Regions from separate parts of the Ruegeria hyattellae genome, predicted to be linked through region 3. Evidence: riboswitches for the same ligand, from Rfam matches in the RefSeq annotation. Region 3 holds a riboswitch; each other region holds the start of a gene.
The links. A riboswitch is a leader RNA that binds a small molecule or an ion and turns the genes downstream of it on or off. The one in region 3 is predicted to bind cobalamin.

Region 1 (3,270 bases), on a different contig from region 3:
GCGCTCAGATGCAAGAGGCTCTGGGAGGTGCGGCTAGCGAAAGCTTTGACCGAGCAATGGACGTACGCATTTCGCGGCTCAGAACCAAGCTGCGCGAAGACCCCAAGAACCCACGCCTGATCAAGACGATCTATGGCGCGGGGTATATCTTTCTGGGCGACGTGGAATGGCTCTGACAAAGGCCAATCAAGCGATAATCTCGGGCCAGAGCGCCGCATTCGCGCGGGTGAACACTCCCAGATGGCCTACCTTGCGCAACCCGAATGCGGACGGCTCAAGCGGGACAAGCGTGGCGCGCCCGTCAAAGAGCCGTGCCAGCCGTTCGCTGGCGACTGCCGGGCAGACGTCGTCATCGGTAAGAGTGACCATCTTTACAGGCGCGTCGCTGCGTCGCCAGTTGGGCTGCGGCAGGGTCCAACCAGCATCGGGCAAATAGGAATCGCGCGAGGTACACCAGCGCCGCCATTCCCAATACACCCCTGCGGGCAAATCGGGGCCAAATCCGATCAGTCGGCCGGGCAAATAGCCCGCAAGGCGGGTGGCGAGCGGCCCGTGACCGAACCAGAACAGGCGCGCTAGACCCTGATAAGGCCAGGGGTGGTCGCCATGATGTACTAGGCCGGAACAGACACTGATCATGCGGCTAATGTCCTCGATCCCGTCCTGCATCGGCATCGCCATCGCGCCCAGAGAATGGCCGATCACCCAAAGCGACGTACCCGGAAAGCGCCGCCGCACCTCTGCACGCGCGGCGGGCATGTCGATCAGAATCCAGTCCGACATTTTGACCCGTGAGGTCCGTAGTGGTCCGCTGCGCGAAGTCTCGAAATCGCGGTAATCATAGGTCAGGACGGCCATGCCGTGGGATTCGGCCAGCCAGCGCGCGAAGTGGCGGTAATACGACTGTGGCACGCCGGTGGCACTGTTGATCACCACCGCCGCGACAGGGTCACCGATCGGCAGGAACAATTTCCCCGACAGCGTCGCGGGCCCGGCATCAAAGCAGATGTCATGGGTCAGGATGGTTGTCTGCGCATCAAGCATGGGCGCTCTCCCGTTGCTAGACCGATTGGTCTATTGATCATATGTGTGGACCAATTGGTCTAGTCCTGTCAATATCCAAGAGCGATGAAAGAAAAACGTCCTATGCCCACCAAGGATCGGCTGATCCGGACCGCTGCCGAACTGTTCCGGCGCAGCGGCTACAACGGCGTAGGTCTGAACGAGCTGCTGACGGCAGCGAATGCGCCGAAAGGATCGCTGTACCACCACTTTCCGAATGGCAAACCGGATCTGGCACTGGCGGCGGCGACCTGGGCCTCGGACCGAATGCTGCGGATGATCGCCGTGGCCTATGAACCGGCCAGCAGTTTTGCCGAGGGGACGCAGGCCCTGTGCGCGCGGCTGGCAGAAATTTTCGATCGCTCGGGAAAGTGGGATGGATGCCCGATCTCGAGTACCTTGTTCGAAGGGCCCGATAACGAGGCGTTCCGCTCCCATGCCGCGCATCTTTATGAGGGCTGGATTTCCGAAGCGACGCAGCACGCCAAGCGGCTTGGGGTCAAGACGCCGCAGGCTACCGCCGAAGAGTTCTTCATGCTGATCCAGGGCGCTTGGCAATTGTCACGTGCCCGGAGAAGCTCGGCCCCGTTGCGGGCGCTGCCCACCATCGTCAGGCGCGGCGTGGGGACCGGGGACGGAAATTCTTGACAGACTCGGGCGGCAAGGACTAGCGGTTGTGTGATGGTTCTCACACCACATCTGTGGTTGGGATGAAAAGGGAACTCGGTGCGGTCCTGACAAGGCCAAATCCGCGACTGCCCCCGCAACTGTAAGCGGAGAGTGATGCCGTATGACCACTGGCCGAAAGGTCGGGAAGGGCGGCAAAGCGACGACCCGCAAGTCAGGAGACCTGCCATCGGAACTGAAACTCGAACGCGGGCGGGGTGTCCGGTGCGGGTCTGATGGCTGCACTTGGTCACGGACGTTCACAAGCCCCTTCCCGTCAGCGCGGAGGGCGCGATGTGATCTGGACGAAGAACAACCGAACGTTTGCGGAAACCCAATGTCTGATAACCGGCAAACCTTGCCCGGCGCTTGCTCGGATGGTGGATCGGCTGGCCGATGCCATGGCCTCGGCCCGCGCGGTGACGGCGCCGGATTTCGAGATCGACGGCAGCGCGCAGCTTGCCCATTGCGGGCAGGACTGCACGGCGGTCTACCGGGCCAACCATGCGCGAATACGTATGTTCGCCGGTGTTGCCGAGACCGCCGATCTCGACATCATGGAACTTTATGCCAACGCGATGATGGACCCGGAGGGGCAGGGCTTCCCCGCGCCCGACAGCGCGCCGCCCTGCGCCATGATCGAACTGCGCCTACCCTTGATCGAGCATCAGGCACAGGCCGCAGCATGATCCGTCAAGGCACGTTTTCTGTGACCTGATCGGGATGGGCCTCTGCCCATTCCTCCATGATCCGAGTCAATTCTGGGTCGCCGCTTGCCTCTATCAGGTTGCGCCCCAGCGGCGCACACGCCGCTAGCGCGTGCGACAGGCAGGTGGCGTGATCGCGGATATCCCGGTGCGGATTATTGTCCGCACCGTGCAGAATGGTCGACACCAGCCCGCCGCCATAGCCGTTCACATGGCCCAGATCCGGAGACAGCGTAAGAAGATAGATCATCATATCCGGCAACCCCTCCCACCCGGCGACCTGAAGGGCGGTCAGCCCCTCGCGATCGGGTGCCTCGGGGTTCAGGCCAAGGGCGACCAGACGTTTCACATGGTCCAGTTTGCCGGGAAGATGCAGGATCGACCGGATAAGGGTACGGTATTCATCAGGCAGGCTGGCCGCGTCCACAGACGCGCCGGGCAGCAAAGTCCCATCAGCGGCCTGGGCCAGAAGCTGCTCTGCTTGGGTGAGCTGTGGGGCCTTGCCTGTCGCCTCAATTGCGCGGGCAAGCGTCGAATTGCCGAAGACCCGCGCGAAACCATAGGCGGAATAGCCTTTATAGAGCCTGCTTGGATCGCCACCATGGGCAAGCAACAGGTCCACCACCGGCCCATCGCACATACGCCGCGCAGCCTGATGCAGGGCGGGCATGACCCAAGGTTCTTCACCTCCGACAGGGTCATCGTTGAACTCTTCCACCTGAGCGCCATGGTCGAGCAGCAGGCGCACCGCTTCGGGGTCGTTGAAGTCCAACGCCCTCAGCAACGCGTTTGTCCCGCGTGGCTCGGCTCCGGCGGCAAGCAGCATTTGCAGCCC
Region 2 (3,270 bases), on a different contig from region 3:
CCAGCCCCAATCACGGCGGCAAAAAGGGCGCGCGGCAGGCGCAGATCAAACACGATCCGGTGCAGCGGTGACATGTCCCCGTCGCTCAGACCGGTCCCCAGCAGAATGGCGGTGACCGTGTCGGAGACGGGAATAGACGTGGTGCCATAGATGGTCGAAATCAACAAGAGAGCGGCTAGAACGACCGCCCCCATCAAAAGTGTCAGGCCATGTCGGCCCATATCAGTTCAGACCCGAATGCATAGCTTTGGCCATTTTCGAGATCGCTTCGATATTTGCCGGTCCGGGGGTCAGTTCCTCGTACCGCAGACCAATCCAGCGCTCGTTCTTCACGGCATCAGTCTGGGACATTACCGGGTGTTCCTGCAGAAACTTGAACGTATCCTCGGCACCATTTCCAGTCTGGTAGTCCAGCAGCACCAGGAATTCCGGGTTCGCTGCAGCTACGGACTCCCACGACGTTCGGCCCCAGCTTGTTTCCATGTCATGGGTTACGTTCTCACCCCCTGCGGCGGCGATCATCGCGTCGGGGATGGCAAACTTGCCAGCCGTAAACGGCGCGTCCGCCGGCCCATCCAGCAGGAAGACGCGCGGTTTGGGCAAATCAGCAGTCTGGGTTTCGATCGCAGTCAGTTTCACTTTCCAGCCCGAAACCAATTCCTCCGCCTTTTCTTCCACATGCATCACTTTGCCCAGACGCATAACGTCGTCGAACAGCAGGTCCATGCTGGCCTCGGGACGGCCCTTGTCCAGATGCACGCAGCTTTCGGTCAGAATCATAGTCTTTATGCCAAACGGGGCGAGTGTGTCGGGAGTGACGTCGCCACCGGGTTTCATGCCGTAATACCAGCCTGCGAAGAACAGGTCGGTTTCCACAGCTACGAGGTTTTCAACGGTAGGGTACTTCGGTGCTAGCTCTTGAATATCGCCGCGTAGCGTGTCGAATTCCGGGCTGGTCCTGTACCAGCCTGTGATGCCGGTCAGGCCAACGATCTTTTCCTGAAGGCCAAGTGCGAAAGCCATGTCAGTCATGTTCATGTCGTGCACGACCAACCGCTCCGGCTGGGTCTCAAAGACAAGCGGTTCGCCGCAATTGTCAACGATGACCTCATGCGCAGAGGCACCGCTTGCCATGGCTGTTGCCAGCGCCACGGACCAGATGTGTTTCATTGGTGAATGTTCCTCGGTTTAAGTTGAAACTATGGTTTTTCGGATATCCAGCGCCGGGATCACGCGGCCTTCGTGGTGAAAGCACAGGTAATCGACGCCGAACGTGTCGCGAACCCGGTCAGGGGTCAGCACTTCAGCCACCGGGCCAAAGCCGGTCAACCGTGTGGATTTCATCAACGCCACATGGGTGGCGAATTCTGGGATCATCACCAGATCGTGGACGATCATCACGACCGTGATCCCCAGATCGGCGACCAGAGACAGCATCCGGCCTTTGGCATCCGGGTCGAGGTTATTGGTTGGTTCGTCCAGAAACAGCAAAGAGGGATTCTGTGCCAATGCCCGGGCGATATGGGCGCGTTGACGCTCGCCCCCGGACAGCACCGCCATCCGCTTGTCGGCGAGCGCACCAAGGCCTGTCATCTCCAGGATCCTGCTTAGTTCCCCGGCGTGTTCATCCGGTGAGCGATCGGACCAGATCGGAATCTGACCGAGTGCGACGTAGTCCCGCAAGAGTAGCCTGCCATCCGGAAGCTCTTGCTGGCTGACAACGGCGATCATTCGGGCGCGCTCTTTGGCGGGCATCTGCTTCAGGCTGCGGCCTTTGACCAGCACATTGCCCAGAACCACTGCAGCCGTCCCGCATAAAAGATTCAGCAGCGTCGTTTTTCCGGCCCCGTTCGGGCCGGCGATTGCCAAAATCGCGCCCTCGTGCAACTCAAACGAGGCGCCTTGCAACAGGGCATCGCCGTTGAGCGCATGGTACTCAAGATCACGTGCAACCAAAAAGGTCGAGGTCGTCATGTTGGCTCCTCCAACTGGATTCGGGGCAAGCGAGAAAGAGTTTTTGTGAATAATGTTTCCGGTCGGTCGGTGGCGCGGGTCCAGCCATCCGAGCTATCGTGGTATTGTTGCGCGAATTCGGCCAGCGCCTCGATGTCTTCTGCGCTCTCAATGTCACCAAACAGGTACTGCGCTTTGCCGACGGCCTGAAACCCGACGGACATCGGACGTGCGCAACCGGCCATGCGGCAACGCTACGAACAACGAACCCCGCAGGCAACTTGTCTGTCAACGTATTGCGTATGGCATCAACAGGCACTGTGCCGCTACAGGTCGAACAGATCAGAAGGAAATGGTCATGTGCATCTGGCATTGCCCGCTCCGCTTGAAGCCAAGCGAGGCCAGAAGGTGCCGATCATGTAAACACGTATCAGACGTGCCATCAAAGCCCCCTTCCGGGACGCCCCGCCCCTGGTTGGTTAAAAACATGATGGCAGGTCTCCTGACTTGCGGGTCGAAGCTTGGCCATCCTTCCCGGCTTTTGGCCAGTGGTTTTTGGCATCGCTTACCGCTTACAGTTGCGGGGGCAGTAACGGACTTGGTGCCAATTGGCAGACCTCACCGTATTCCCTTTTCATCCCATTGGCGAACCATCGGGAACCATCTGATCCTTGGTTGTCTTAGACCGAGCGCCATGTCAATCGAGACTTGAAGCAACAGCCCTTTAATCAAAGCTTAAGCGCTCAGAGTCTTTAGGCTTTCTCTTGAGCAGTCGCTGGGAGAGCGGAGCCAAGAGCAACAAGGGTAGCAATGGCAAGCTGCAATGGAAGAAACATGGGTTTTCCTTCAAGTTTGAGCATTGGCTATGAAAACGGTTGATTTCCGGTCGCGGGCGAGCGTTTTGGCCTTGGCCTGGCTCAGCGGTATGAGTGTTTCGTCCGGCGTCAGTCCTTTGGCCTGCAACTTTGACCAAATGCTCCGCGCGGATGCCGGGGACCTCCGTAGCGCAGCTTCAGACAACAACTGCCTCAATGGGGTTGGTAGGCAGTCAAACGCGGCTATGGAATTGCCAGAGCGCCGTTTCCGACGCAGGCTGCTTTGACCCAGATTGCGGCTCATGCCTCGTCGTCCGGATCAAACGCAGGGTCCAGCACCAGGACGCGCCGGGTCTCTTCCGTGCCTCCGATTGGAGGCCAGAGATACAATATCATTCTGAAGCCACTCTCATTCGCGACCAGCAATCAAACCAGACATATCACAGACGTGCCGCATGGAGGTCTTGACCGCGTTCAGCGGCAGAATAACGCGGCCGCGTGG
Region 3 (3,270 bases):
GCCTTTGACCCGCAGGATGTTCTGCTCATTAGCCAGACGTTCGATATTGGCGACCAGTTCGACCGGATCGGTCTGTTCGGGCAACTCAACGATGATGCTTTCGAAATCGTCATGCTCGTGGTCGTCATGGCCATCGTGATGGCTGGGCCGCGCGTCCATGTCATCCTCGGCCGCAGCCTCAAGGCCCAGCACGACACGCACATCCACCGCACCTTCGGCAACCTCGACCACCGGCAGCGGGCGAGGGGCCTCGGCGGCAATGATCTTGCGGGCTTTGGCCACGCCCTCGGGACCGGCCAGATCTGGCTTGGTCAGCAAGATGATGTCGGCACAGGAGATCTGGTCCTCGAACACTTCGGAGAGCGGCGTTTCATGGTCGATCGAATCGTCCGCAAGGCGCTGGGCGTCCACGGCTTCTACATTGGGGGCGAAACGGCCGGCCGCGACAGCTTCGGCATCGGCCAGCGCAATCACGCCATCGACGGTGATTTTCGAGCGGATATCGGGCCAGTCGAACGCCTTGAGCAGCGGTTTCGGCAGCGCAAGCCCGGAGGTTTCGATCAGGATGTGATCGGGTCGCGGGTCCAGCGCCATCAGCGCCTCGATGGTGGGGATGAAGTCATCGGCAACGGTGCAGCAGATGCAGCCATTGGCCAGTTCCATGATGTTTTCTGCCGGGCAATCGGGAATGGCGCAGCTCTTGAGGATGTCGCCATCAACGCCGACATCGCCAAACTCGTTGACGATCACGGCCAGACGTTTGCCCTGCGGGTTCTGCATCAGGTGGCGCACCAGTGTGGTCTTGCCCGAGCCCAGAAAGCCGGTGATGACAGTAACGGGAAGTTTTTCGAGAGTGCTCATTCTCAGGCTCCAATCGGGGGAATGCGGGCCGCGCAGTTCTTGCGGAAATGGACGGGTCGCTCGCGCCAGGGCACGAGCCCGTCTGCGGTGGCGTGGTATTTGGTGACGCCGTCGACGATCACGTCCACGTCGGCAGCCTCGTTGAGGTTCTCATACACGAAGGTCCAGCGCGACGGACCGCCGCGCAGCACGATGGAGCATCCCTGATCGCAGTTTGACAGGCACTCCACGGGTTTCAGTTGCACGCCCTCGGGCAGCTCGACCTCGGTCAGCGCGTCATGCAACAGCCTGCCTGGACGCTGGGCATCATCCTCGATGGCCAGGCCACGGCGGCATGTGGTGCAGACCAGCAGTTCCACTGGTGCGGTCTCGGTCACGTCTCATCCCCCCTCGGGTCGCGGGGGACGGGGTACATGCGGGCCACGCTGCAAGACATGGACCCGTCACCGGCACACCCCGTCCGGTCTCAGTTCGGGCGCTGGCAGGTCTCCCGGCTTGCGGATGTCGGGGCCATCTGGCCCCGGTGGCTGACCCGCCTTCCCGGCCATTCAGGCCAGTGGCTTTGGGCACCCTCTCCGGTCACGGTCGCGGGGGCGGCTGTGCTTGACGGGGGATCCCGCTGGCACATTCCCTTTTCATCCTCTCTCAAGGACACCAACGCCAGCGACATGCGGCAGGCAGAGCGGTGTTGTCAAGCGCTTCGCGACAGCTATGGACCCCAAGGGTGAAAAAGCGACAGGCCGGGGTCGCACAGCGGCATGCCGCGCGTCTGTCACCATGCATGCATGAGCAAAATGCGCGAAGGAGTAAGCGGCATGAAAGTAGGGTTCATCGGATTGGGAAATGTGGGCGGTAAGCTATCGGGATCGTTGCTGCGCAACGGTGTCGATCTGACCGTGCACGACCTGGATCACGATCTGGTCGGTGCATTTGTTGCCCAAGGGGCAAAAAGTGGTGAGAGCCCGGCCCAATTGATGCGCGACTGCGATGCGGTCATCACCTGCTTGCCATCACCCGCTGCCTCTGATGCGGTGATGCAGCAGATGTTGCCCGAGATTGCGCCCGGCAAGATCTGGATGGAGATGTCGACCACCGACGAGGCCGAAGTCAAACGCTTGGGTGCGCTGGTGATAGAGCGAGGCGGGGCGGCGGTGGATTGTCCGGTTTCAGGCGGCTGTCACCGCGCGGCGACCGGAAATATTTCGATCTTCGCCGGATGTGATCGCGCCACCTTCGAACGTATCGCGCCGTTCCTCAAGACGATGGGTCGACGCATCCTGCATACCGGCGAGTTGGGCTCGGCCTCGGTGCTGAAGGTGATCACCAACTATCTGGCCACGGCCAATCTGGTGACCTGCTGCGAGGCGTTGGTGACGGCAAAGGCCGCCGGAATGGACCTAAACACGACCTATGAGGCGATTGCGATCTCGTCGGGGACGTCCTTTGTACATGAAACCGAAAGCCAGGTGATCCTGAACGGCTCGCGCGACATTTCTTTCACCATGGATCTGGTGAAGAAGGATATCGGGTTGTTTCAGGATGTGGCCGACCGCGCCGGTGTACCGCTCGAGGTCAACCCGCTTCTGATGGGCATCATCGATGACGGTATCGCCCGCTTCGGCACACGTGAACTATCCCCCAACATCATCCGACGGCTGGAAGAGGCCACCGGCCTCGATATCCGCACGCCCGGCTTTCCCGCCGAAATGTCCGATGACGAGCCTGAGGAGTCTGGGTATGAAGTGGTGCCCAAAGGCGCCGCAGCGCCGGGCTGACCGCGGACGAGCCAAGGCGCGTCATGCAACCCGATCGTGTTCGGTCCCGGCAACTGGTGGATCGGATCAGCAATGAATCTGTCTGGCTCTGAAGTCCAGATTTTGCAGATGTATTCGTATGATGTGAGGCCCTTGAGCGTCTTGAGACTCTACCTTTACTACGTAATGCCGCGACGCATTCAAAAGGCAGATAGACGCCTCGAAGCGGACATTAGTACATGACACATAGTGACCACTCTTAGGTTCCGGCATCTTGCAAATCTCTGTTTGCTTCACATGACTGGACTACATCTGCAACGAACAGTTCAACTGCTCGTCTGTGCAGACTTGTAGACCGGGTTGCGAGGTGGAATGTCGAGGTCCAGTGCAATCGGTTAGGTGCAAGCTCTTTGAGCTTTCCGTTCTGCCCCCGGCTTTCTACAAAATGAACTGGCAAAGGTCCCAAATAATGGCCGGTTTCAATGAGCGTCGCCATCGCTTCCATATTTGCCACGATTGCTTTTGGGTCATTCGACTGGAGTTCCGGTGACACCAGCATGCTGTAGGATCTTTGACATATCTGATAGCGCGAAATGACATCGAGATCGATCTGGTCATTGGGCAAGTCAAACAGTGGATGGTCGCGACCGCAATA

Region 1: linked by a shared signal. The riboswitch ahead of AB1E33_RS07950 (hypothetical protein) and the one ahead of AB1E33_RS15170 (DUF1636 family protein) in region 3 are both predicted to bind cobalamin.
Region 2: linked by a shared signal. The riboswitch ahead of AB1E33_RS04785 (DUF1636 family protein) and the one ahead of AB1E33_RS15170 (DUF1636 family protein) in region 3 are both predicted to bind cobalamin.

What each region holds. Positions count from the first base shown of each region.
Region 1 covers NZ_JBGOSH010000003.1:101,805-105,074, reverse strand. Annotated here, with positions in the region: gene AB1E33_RS07965 (response regulator transcription factor) at 1-176, shown strand, start outside; gene AB1E33_RS07960 (alpha/beta hydrolase family protein) at 187-1,044, opposite strand; gene AB1E33_RS07955 (TetR/AcrR family transcriptional regulator) at 1,147-1,710, shown strand; cobalamin riboswitch at 1,729-1,934, shown strand; gene AB1E33_RS07950 (hypothetical protein) at 2,025-2,417, shown strand; gene AB1E33_RS07945 (ankyrin repeat domain-containing protein) at 2,422-3,270, opposite strand, start outside.
Region 2 covers NZ_JBGOSH010000002.1:179,522-182,791, forward strand. Annotated here, with positions in the region: gene AB1E33_RS04770 (FecCD family ABC transporter permease) at 1-221, opposite strand, end outside; gene AB1E33_RS04775 (ABC transporter substrate-binding protein) at 223-1,170, opposite strand; gene AB1E33_RS04780 (ABC transporter ATP-binding protein) at 1,189-1,974, opposite strand; gene AB1E33_RS04785 (DUF1636 family protein) at 1,971-2,177, opposite strand; cobalamin riboswitch at 2,429-2,633, opposite strand; gene AB1E33_RS04790 (DUF6525 family protein) at 2,800-3,072, opposite strand; gene AB1E33_RS04795 (DUF1826 domain-containing protein) at 3,178-3,270, opposite strand, start outside.
Region 3 covers NZ_JBGOSH010000005.1:378,010-381,279, forward strand. Annotated here, with positions in the region: gene cobW (cobalamin biosynthesis protein CobW) at 1-861, opposite strand, end outside; gene AB1E33_RS15170 (DUF1636 family protein) at 864-1,238, opposite strand; cobalamin riboswitch at 1,325-1,535, opposite strand; gene AB1E33_RS15175 (NAD(P)-dependent oxidoreductase) at 1,677-2,636, shown strand; partial or broken gene AB1E33_RS15180 (IS481 family transposase) at 2,672-2,782, opposite strand; gene AB1E33_RS15185 (LysR family transcriptional regulator) at 2,875-3,270, opposite strand, start outside.